3 regions of the Paenibacillus sp. MER TA 81-3 genome follow, and region 2 is predicted to be linked to each of the others. Evidence: riboswitches for the same ligand, from Rfam matches in the RefSeq annotation. Region 2 holds a riboswitch; each other region holds the start of a gene.
What was found. Region 2 has a riboswitch for thiamine pyrophosphate ahead of M3650_RS08250 (ABC transporter substrate-binding protein). Riboswitches for the same ligand answer to the same signal wherever they lie in the genome.
Positions count from the first base shown of each region.

Region 1: another riboswitch for thiamine pyrophosphate. It lies ahead of thiC (phosphomethylpyrimidine synthase ThiC); the one in region 2 lies ahead of M3650_RS08250 (ABC transporter substrate-binding protein).
Region 3: another riboswitch for thiamine pyrophosphate. It lies ahead of M3650_RS15250 (thiamine phosphate synthase); the one in region 2 lies ahead of M3650_RS08250 (ABC transporter substrate-binding protein).

Region 1 covers NZ_JAMAWB010000020.1:44,388-47,667, forward strand. The annotation lists gene M3650_RS23815 (thioesterase family protein) at 1-141, shown strand, start outside; gene paaX (phenylacetic acid degradation operon negative regulatory protein PaaX) at 302-1,138, shown strand; TPP riboswitch at 1,426-1,539, shown strand; gene thiC (phosphomethylpyrimidine synthase ThiC) at 1,921-3,280, shown strand, end outside.
Region 2 covers NZ_JAMAWB010000005.1:36,035-39,314, forward strand. The annotation lists gene M3650_RS08240 (hypothetical protein) at 337-648, shown strand; gene M3650_RS08245 (hypothetical protein) at 850-1,083, opposite strand; TPP riboswitch at 1,229-1,343, shown strand; gene M3650_RS08250 (ABC transporter substrate-binding protein) at 1,636-2,697, shown strand; gene M3650_RS08255 (thiamine-binding protein) at 2,766-3,059, shown strand; gene M3650_RS08260 (ABC transporter permease) at 3,056-3,280, shown strand, end outside.
Region 3 covers NZ_JAMAWB010000009.1:227,150-230,429, forward strand. The annotation lists gene thiS (sulfur carrier protein ThiS) at 1-104, opposite strand, end outside; gene thiO (glycine oxidase ThiO) at 120-1,319, opposite strand; gene M3650_RS15250 (thiamine phosphate synthase) at 1,349-1,984, opposite strand; TPP riboswitch at 2,319-2,424, opposite strand; gene M3650_RS15255 (hypothetical protein) at 2,503-3,280, opposite strand, start outside.

The DNA.
Region 1 (3,280 bases), on a different contig from region 2:
GTGACAGCGGAGACGGAATTCAATCTGGTGGGGAAAGGGTCGTTTACCCAAGCAATTTTTGATAAAAAGGTAATGGCGCAGCGCTTCATGGAATTGCGGGGCAAAGTGGAGGAGAAGCAGGGGAAACATCAAACCAGCTAGTGAGCAAGTGCGTCACGGTCGACAGAGGTGCGGCCTTGAAGGCGTTCGGTTATCAAAACCGCTGGCACAAAGCGTTTTACTCCACAGCCTTATGTGATACAATTTGACAAGATGCAACATTTGCCAATTATAGAATGAATCGAACTAGGAGTGGGTGAACGTGAGGCCGCAATCCATGCTGTTTACCATTTACGGCGAGTACGTCCGGCATTACGGCAGTGAAATTTGGGTCGGGAGCCTGACCTGTTTAATGGGGGAATTCGGCTTGACCGAACAGGCGGTTCGGGCTGCCATCTCGCGCATGCTTCGCCAGGGGTGGCTGGAATCGCGCAAAGTAGGGAACCGCAGCTATTACTCGATGTCTCCTCGCGGAAAGAGACGTCTGGACGAGGCCGCTGCGCGCATTTACAAGCAGGAGACCGACAAGTGGAACGGCAAGTGGTGCATTGCCAGCTACAACATTCCCGAAAAGCAGCGGGGCGTGCGGGATCAGCTGCGTAAAGAGCTGGCGTGGCTCGGCTTCGGCATGTTGACGACGAGCACGTGGATTAGCCCGAACGACCTTGCCGACAAAGTCAGGGAGATCTCGGAATCGCACCACATTACCGACCATGTGGAAATTTTCCTAGCGGACCATGTCGCGTGGAGCACGCCCAGACAGTTGGTGCAGAAATGCTGGAACATCGAGGATATCAATGCCGCTTATGCGGAGTTTATCAACGAGTACATGCCGGGGTATGAAAGATTGCTGAGCATGGCGGAGAAGGGGCAGGATGTTCAGGACGGTTATTGCTTCGTGGAGAAGACCAAGCTGGTCCACAGGTACCGGAAGTTCCTGTTTATCGATCCCGATTTTCCTGAGGAGCTGCTGCCGGATGTCTGGCTCGGCAAGGAAGCGGATCAACTGTTCCAGGACTACTACGATTTGCTGCATCCGGGTTCTAGTCGTTTCTTTGAACAAGTGTACGAATGCTCTCCCGATGCGCTGCCAGGTTGATCCAGCAAGTAGGCTTCGGCGGAGGAACTCCCCGTTACAGGAGAAAGGTATCGAAGTAAGCTTAAGCGCGCGGTGTGCTGTGCACTTTTTCGTGGGCTTTTGTAAACTCTTACTTCCGTGCTTTAAAGTGAGCTTGCGTTGTGAGGCAGGCAATCGGATTAAGCCTGTTTTAGAGGCTGTTACGAAAGTCCCTTTTACTCAGGGGAGTGAATTATACGTTGCCAAAATTTACGCAATCCTGTATTGTAAGGGTGTGGCAGTGAAATATTGCCAATTATGACTTACATAAGCGTTACTAGGGGAGCCCTGAGCGTGGGCTGAGACAAGGTCGCGATTAAGACTTTAAACCCTTTGCACCTGATCTGGATTATACCAGCGTAGGGAAGTAATCGGCACAGCAGAGATGCTTAGGCTTGCTTTAATATAAAGCTTGCCTGCGCAACACTCATTCTACAGGAAAGCCGGTTCCTTTCGGGACCGGCTTGTTTTGCGTCTGCATGACGGAATTCATGTTATTAATGACGTACAACCTGCCCCTTTGTATAGGAGCTGATCCCTTCATCATAAGCAATCTCTTCATGCGTGGTTCCTTTTTACGCTTTTCGACTATACCTGACAGGATGCAATTCTGCTGCAATTTGCAGACAAGGGGACGTGGCTCCACGACAAAGCTGTTGTCCAGCCGCTTCTCAGCCTACTAACGCCCGCTGGAAAATGACTAGCAAGGACTCCCGGCAGCGCTTGAACGGTGTAAGCAGTTCATTCCAAGGAGGAATCATGTCATGTCTCATACGTTACATCCCCATTCAGCGCAAGCTGAGCCGCGCGTGTTATGCGCGCCGTTTCCGAATAGCCGGAAAGTGTACACACAAGGATCGCGTCCCGATATGCTCGTTCCGGAACGGGAGATTACGCTGGCTTCGACAGAAACGCCGACCGGTATAGAGCATCATGATCCGCTGCGCGTCTACGATACGAGCGGTCCGTACACGGACGCCGCGTATTCGGTAGACATTCGCCGCGGTTTGCCGCCGCTGCGCAATGCCTGGGTGCTTGAACGAGGCGATGTCGATGCGTACAGCGGACGACATGTGCAGCCGGAAGATAATGGCTTTCGGACACCTGAAGCAGTTCACGTGGCAGGAGCCGAAATCTTCCCGCAGGCAGGACGTCAGCCGCTGCAGGCGCACTCCGGCCGCAACGTGACGCAAATGCATTACGCAAGGCGCGGCATCATAACCCCTGAGATGGAGTTCGCCGCTATCCGCGAAGGCGTGTCGCCGGAACTTGTGCGGGATGAGATTGCGCGCGGGCGGGCGATTTTACCCGCAAACATCAATCATCCAGAATGCGAGCCGATGCTCATCGGCAGTAAGTTCCACGTGAAGATTAACGCCAATATCGGCAACTCCGCCGTCGCTTCTTCCATTGACGAGGAAGTGGAGAAAATGACGTGGGCCATTCGTTGGGGAGCCGACACGATAATGGATTTGTCCACCGGCAAAAACATTCATACGACGCGGGAATGGATTATTCGCAACAGTCCGGTGCCAGTAGGAACAGTGCCGATTTATCAGGCGTTGGAGAAGGTGGGCGGTCAAGCGGAGGAGCTGTCATGGGACATATATCGCGATACGCTCATTGAGCAGGCGGAGCAGGGCGTCGATTACTTCACGATTCATGCGGGCGTGCTGCTGCGTTATATTCCGCTGACGGCCAAGCGTATGACCGGCATCGTTTCCCGTGGCGGCTCGATTATGGCGGCCTGGTGCTTGGCACATCATCAGGAGAATTTCTTGTACACGCACTTTGAGGAAATATGCGAAATTATGAAGGCGTACGATGTGTCGTTCTCTTTGGGCGATGGCTTGCGGCCGGGCAGTATATACGATGCGAACGATGAAGCGCAATTCGCCGAGCTGCGCACGCTGGGCGAGCTGACGAATATCGCCTGGAAGCACGATGTGCAGGTGATGATTGAAGGGCCAGGCCACGTGCCGATGCACAAGATTAAGGAGAACGTCGACATTCAAATGGAAATTTGCAAAGAGGCACCGTTCTATACGCTTGGACCGCTAACGACGGATATTGCACCGGGATATGATCATATTACGTCGGCTATCGGCGCGGCCATGATCGGTT
Region 2 (3,280 bases):
AGAATGGAGCAAAGTGTCGGATGAAACCCCGATGGAATGCCCGCCCTCTGAAGGATGGGGAGAACGGAGCAAAGTGTCGGATGAAGCTCCCATGGAATGCCCGCCCCCTGAAGGATGGGGAGAACGGAACAAAGTGTCGGATGAGGCCCCGATGGAATGCCCGCCCCCTGAGGGATGGGGAGAACGGAGCAAAGTGTCGGATGAGGCCCCGATGGAATGCCCGCCCCCTGAAGGATGGGGAGAACGGAGCAAAGTGTCGGATGAGGCCCCGATGGAATGCCCGTCCCCTGAAGGATGGGGAGAATGGAGCAAAGTGTCGGATGAAACCCCGATGGAATGCCCGCCCCTGAAGGATGGGGAGAACGGAGCAAAGTGTCGGATGAGGCCCCGATGGAATGCCCGTCCCCTGAAGGTTGGGGAGAACGGAGCAAAGTGTCGGATGAAACCCCGATGGAATGCCCGTCCCCTGAAGGGTGGGGAGAACGGAGCAAAGTGCCGGATGAAACCCCGATGGAATGCCCGCCCCCTGAAGGTTGGGAAGAATGGAGCAAAGTGTCGGATGAAGCGATTCCCCATCAGTCTGAACGCGCCACTGTACGAACGGAACATTTCGTTCATGATAAAGAGTCGAAATACCTTACTATTTGACAGAGAGTATGATAGCACATAGAACTTGCTTCAAACGCGGTCGCCCATCTTCGAAAGGCCTCGATTACGTTTATGTTGGATGGCTATATCATTTCGGAGACAAGAAAAAAAGTTTCTATTACTAAGGCAGCTACAGAATATTGTGAAACCCAACTCCCTGCGGAATTGGGTTTCTCTTTTAACACAACTGTGAAAATGCTTCTATCTCCATTCGGCCGGAATATCGTTCTGCATCATGCCGCGCGTCCGTTCAGCGTTTCGGCCATGGCAATCGTTATACATTTGCTCCAACTCATTGTCATTCATTGATGGATGCATTTGCTTCATCCATGGGAGCATTTGCCCGAACCCGGAATCATCCACAGCCGCATAAGCAGCCGTGCCCATGACGAAGACTGCGGCCAGCACGGTAATAGCGATGACACTCTTTTTCATTGTTCATCCCTCCTTGTGAATTAATGTACATGAAAAATGTGTAGAAACGATGTAGACGAAGGGGTTCATTCGGGTCCAAAATGCTGGACTTTACGTTGACCGGGGACTATAATTACGAATGAAACGGCAAACTTCGACAACTATATACGCACGCTAGGGGTGCTGGAATATGGCCGGCTGAGATTGTATCCCATTAAAGATACCGACCCTTACACCTGATCTGGATAATGCCAGCGTAGGAAAGACGTTGAACCGCGTCTCTAATATCAGGTTTCATGCTTGTCAGATGTCCTGTAACTTGCTGCGCTTCTGGAACGCCAAGTGGCTTCCGAAGGTTATACGCAGCGGCGAGACGGGCAAGCATTAACTTGAAAGAAGGAGAAGATGGCGGTCATCGCACCATGCATTTTCGCATGTACGCATATAATGGCAGAACAGCGTCCCGATGAGGGGCGCTTTTTTTATTTTCATAGCATGCATTGGTTGTCGTCACGCCGTTGAAAAGCACGAAACGAAAGAGTTATGAACGAATAGAAAGGCGGGGGATTGACGATGCAAAGAACGCGGATGGCACGCGGATGGTTGCTCGCACTTGTCATGATGATGACTGTTGTGCTGGCTGCATGCGGAGGAAAGGGTCAAGAGGCAGCGCCTCAAAATAATGAGGCGGCGCAAAGCGGTGCTCAAGATCAGGACACGGAGCAGCCGAAGGAGAAGAAGGACGTCAAGGTGGTGCTGGAGTGGACTCCGAATACGAACCATACCGGCCTCTATGTTGCGAAGGAGCAGGGCTTCTATGAAGAGGAAGGCTTGAATGTGGAGATTATCCAACCGGGCACCGGCGGAGCCGATGCGATGATCGCTTCCGGCGAGGCGCAGTTCGGCATCAGCATTCAAGAGGGCATTACACTTGCGCGCGTACAGAACGTGCCGATTGTGTCCATTGCCGCCATCATTCAGCACAATACGTCAGGCTTCGCAGCGCCGAAGGACAAAAATATTAAGACGCCGAAGGATTTCGAAGGCAAAACATACGGGGGCTGGGGCTCTCCTGTGGAAGAGATGGTAATCCGTTCTCTTATGGAGAAGGAAGGCGCGGACTATGACAAAATCAAGAACGTCAACATGGGTTCGGCGGATTTCTTTACGGCCGTAAAGAAGGATATCGACTTCGCGTGGATTTTCTACGCCTGGACGGGCATCGAAGCCGAGCTGCGCAATGAGCCGATAGATATGATGTATGTTAATCAATACTCGGATAAATTAGATTACTATACTCCGGTCATTGCGACGAATGAAAAGCTGATTCAAGAGGATCCTGAACTTATAAAAGCATTTATGCGCGCAACCTCCAAAGGCTATCAATACGCGATCGACAAGCCGGAGGATGCAGCCGATCTTTTTTTGAAGGCCGTTCCGGACTTGGATAAAGATTTGGTTGTGGCAAGCCAGAAATGGCTCAGCTCGAAATATCAGGATGATGCGGCACGTTGGGGCGAGCAGAAGCGGGAAGTGTGGGATAACTACATGAACTGGCTGCTCGACCACAAGCTGATGGAAAAAGCGATTGATATCGATAAAGCGTACACGAACGATTTCCTTCCTTCGGCTTAACATTCAGAAGGACACGAGAAGGGAATGTGCAGAACGGATAGGAGACTTGACTAAGGAGGAGAAATAAAATGGTGAACAGCTTAGTGAGCATTCAAATTATTCCGAAGACGAAGAATGGGGAAAATGTGATCCCTTACGTGGACCGTGCGATCGAAGTCATTCAAGCCTCAGGCGTGAAGTATCAAGTGGGACCGCTGGAAACGACGATGGAAGGCGAACTGAGTGAATTGATGCAGGTCATTGAACGGATGAACGAAGCGATGATCGAATTGGGTAGTTTGAACGTCATTTCCCAGGTCAAAATTTTGTACATGCCTTCTGGCATTACGATGGATGAATTGACGGTGAAATACCGGCCATGAACCGACGCCGTCTCGCAAAGGCAGGACCGCCCATAGCGGCGTTCCTGCTATTTATCTTATTATGGCAAGTCGGGGTCATGGTGTCCGGCGTAGAAAAATGGATGCTGCCGAGCCCGCTCGATATCGTGAAGGAAGCGTCTGACAACGGGAGCGCCCTCCTGGTGCATACGCTTGCAACGCTGAAGCTAACTATCATAGGGTTCGGAGTCGGGGCAGCTGTA
Region 3 (3,280 bases), on a different contig from region 2:
ACCACGACGATCCGGTTTTCCATTTGAAGATGAGCGAGCAGATGCTGTACCGTCATTGTCTTCTCAGGCAATTCCATTCCTTCACCATTCACAGTAATCTGCATATGCGTAACGCCTCCTTAACTGAATTCCAAGGCCCGAACCTGGGCGCGTTGCGGAGAAAAATGTGTCATCACCGGCCAAGGCATCTGCTGAACTCCGTCCGTTATCCATTGCGCTAACCCGATCCCAGTCGCTGCGCTGAGCAATATTCCGTTGCGGTAATGTCCTGCAGCAAGCCACAAGCCATCGTATCCTTTCACTGGTCCGATGAAAGGCAGTCCGTCTGTTGTAGCCGGACGCAGACCCGCCCATGCTTGTATCCATTCCGCTTCTGCCAATGCAGGAACAAGACAAGTGGCCTGACTTATAAGCCGCTGTATCGCTCCCACCTTCACGGTCCGGTCATATCGCATCGCGTGAGATGTAGCACCGATATAGATGTTCCCTTCGCTTTTAGGTACGATATAAGTTCCGTTTCCATAAACAACAGACTCCATCTGTAAGGCATGAGAGCGTACGACGGCAAGCTCCCCTTGCACCGGATAAAAAGTAAGATCAACGCCCAAATCTCTCGTCAACATACCGCTTTCCAAGCCGGAACAAATAATGACGGCGCCCGCGTGCCAACTCTGGCCTAACGTTTCCACCCCAATGACTCGGCCGCTCTTGTGTAGAATATGGGTAACTGTCTGGCTTTCCACTATTCTGGCTCCGTAACGCTCCGCACTTCTTGCAAGTGCAAATGTCAATTTCGTTGGTGAGACGTGCCCCTCATCTGTAAGGAAGAAAGCTCCCTGCAGTTCAGAGCTCAACCTCGGTTCCATCTTCATCATTTGTGACGAAGGATGCCATCGGATGCCACCTGAATCGATACCACCTTCATTCGAATATGTATTGGTCTGCTGCAACTCATTCTGAATGTCTTGCACGTCTTCAGCAGAACCGACAGGAATGAACAGTCCTCTCTTGCGAAGCTCAATATCAACGTGCGACTGTTCCCACAGCTCTTCTGCCCATATAGAGAAATAATCTAGGCTTAGACGAGCAAATGATCCGAGGCCCCTATGTTTGAAACGTTCTGCGACAGGTGCCAGCATGCCCGCTGCTGTACATGTCGTGCCAAGCCCAAGACGGCCGCGCTCAAGCAGAGTGACTTGCAGACCTCGCTTGGACAGTTCGTATGCGATAGCACAACCAATGACGCCGCCGCCGACAATAAGCATATCCGTTGTCTGCGACTGGTGAGTGGTATAAGACATTTTTTTCTCCTCCCGCACAATGTAATGGTGGACAAATGTGTATCTCTCTATGACCGAAGCATTGAAGTGCCTTGAACGGCAGCCATTAATGATTCTCTATACCGTCGAGCAGATAGTGCAGGGTGCTCGTCATGCCAGATGCCGGACATGACCGCCACACCAGAAGCACCAGCCGAGATCACCTTTCCGATGTTGTCATAAGTAATTCCTCCGATGGCTACGATGGGAATCGTAATCGCTTGTCTGCAGCGCCTCAGTGCTTCCTCCCCTTTTGGCTCCCGTCCTGGCTTGCATGCTGTTGGGAAGACATGACCATAGATGATATAATCGGCGCCTTGCTGTTCTGCTTGCCTTGCTTCTCGTTCGTCATGCACGGAGACACCCATCAGAAGCTGAGCGAACGCGGCGCGCACCGCATGCGGGGGCAGGCTATGGTATGCCAGCTGTACGCCACGCAAATTCGCAGCGGCAGCCACATCCACGCGGTCGTTGACAATGAGTTTATGCTGAGGAATCCCCGCTTCCCGATACTGCTCTACTGCGTCCCACATCATGCGCGCGGTCCACTGCTTCTGCCTAACATGGATGGCATCGACATAAGGATGTATGTCTACCGCGATCTGGACACATTCCAGAAGGGACTCGCATTCGGGTGTAACCGCATGCAACCACGGGATTATCATAGGAAATTATCCTTTCTTGATCGGATATTGACTGAGCATCGCTAACGTGCTGCAGCATCCATCCGTCACGAGGACAAAATAAAAAGCCACTCTCCCGCAGAGAGTGGCTTTGATTGAAAGTAGGAACCGAGCTAGATGTACCGGTGAAAGGAGAAAGGCGTGCGTGTTCAAGTGCCATGCCAAGCATTCAAAAACAATATATCCTCCAGAGAATGCCGCGAACAAAAAATCGCGGATTGTGCTGCAATAGCACCTCTAGCATATATCTACTGCTGAGCAAGCCAAGACTTACACGATTCTCAAGCCTTATGTAACCAGTCATGAGCAAGGATGACCCAATCAATCCACACTTCCCTACGCTGGTATAACCCAGATCAGGTGTTTAGGGTCCGAAGCCTGCGCTTCATCTCAGCCGAATCACGGCACCCCTAGTGATGGATGCAATATTCATGATGTGCAATGCAACGTTAGTGTAACATGAAACATAACAATTGGAAAGAACTTCTTCCTTTATGTCCTTAATGTGTTCCCGTTACTCCGAAATCATCTGTAGAAGCTCGGTCCGCATGATAGAATAACACGTCTCCGTCAAGAAGGCGGAATGTGATTCCATAAGGATCTGTAAATTCATAGTTAAAACCTTCACGCTTCCATTGATTCGTTAATGGAGCATCAATATATTGCAGGTGCGGAAGATTCAACTCTCCATTCCGGATGGTCTCGATGTTAAAGTTGACTATCAGATAACCGTTCCGTAAGAAGAACGGAGCTTTGTCATCAAAATGAAACTGACGGCTCAGATCATAACCTTCCGGCACGATATATAATTTGGATGGCAAGTTATACTCACCGTACCATTGCTGAATCGACGCGAAGGCTCGTGACGGATTGACTCCTTGCGGAATGGCGAGCGGTCCCAGAAAAGTGCGCAGCTCTTTCGGCAAACCAATCAAATGGTATCCGCCAATATTAGTTTCCTTCTTGGCCCGCTGCACCCATTCCCTAATGAAGACCTGTTGGCTCTTTGTCATCTGACTTCCGTGCAGGTTGTAATAGGCTGCGGCTGTGTCGACAATGGATTGTGCATTCATGTTGCGCAATCGGGCGTCCAGTACAACATTGCGCTTAACGACATCGTGTTGCGACCCAATTTTCACAAATTTCCGCTGTTCCGTATTATAGTAGACGTTCACTTTTTGCCGTTTCTTGCCGTCCTTGTCCACGAAGTAGAAGCTCGGTTGGATTCGAATACTGTCCTGCGGCCCGAACAGATTCCCTTTTGTCTTTAAGTCAAAC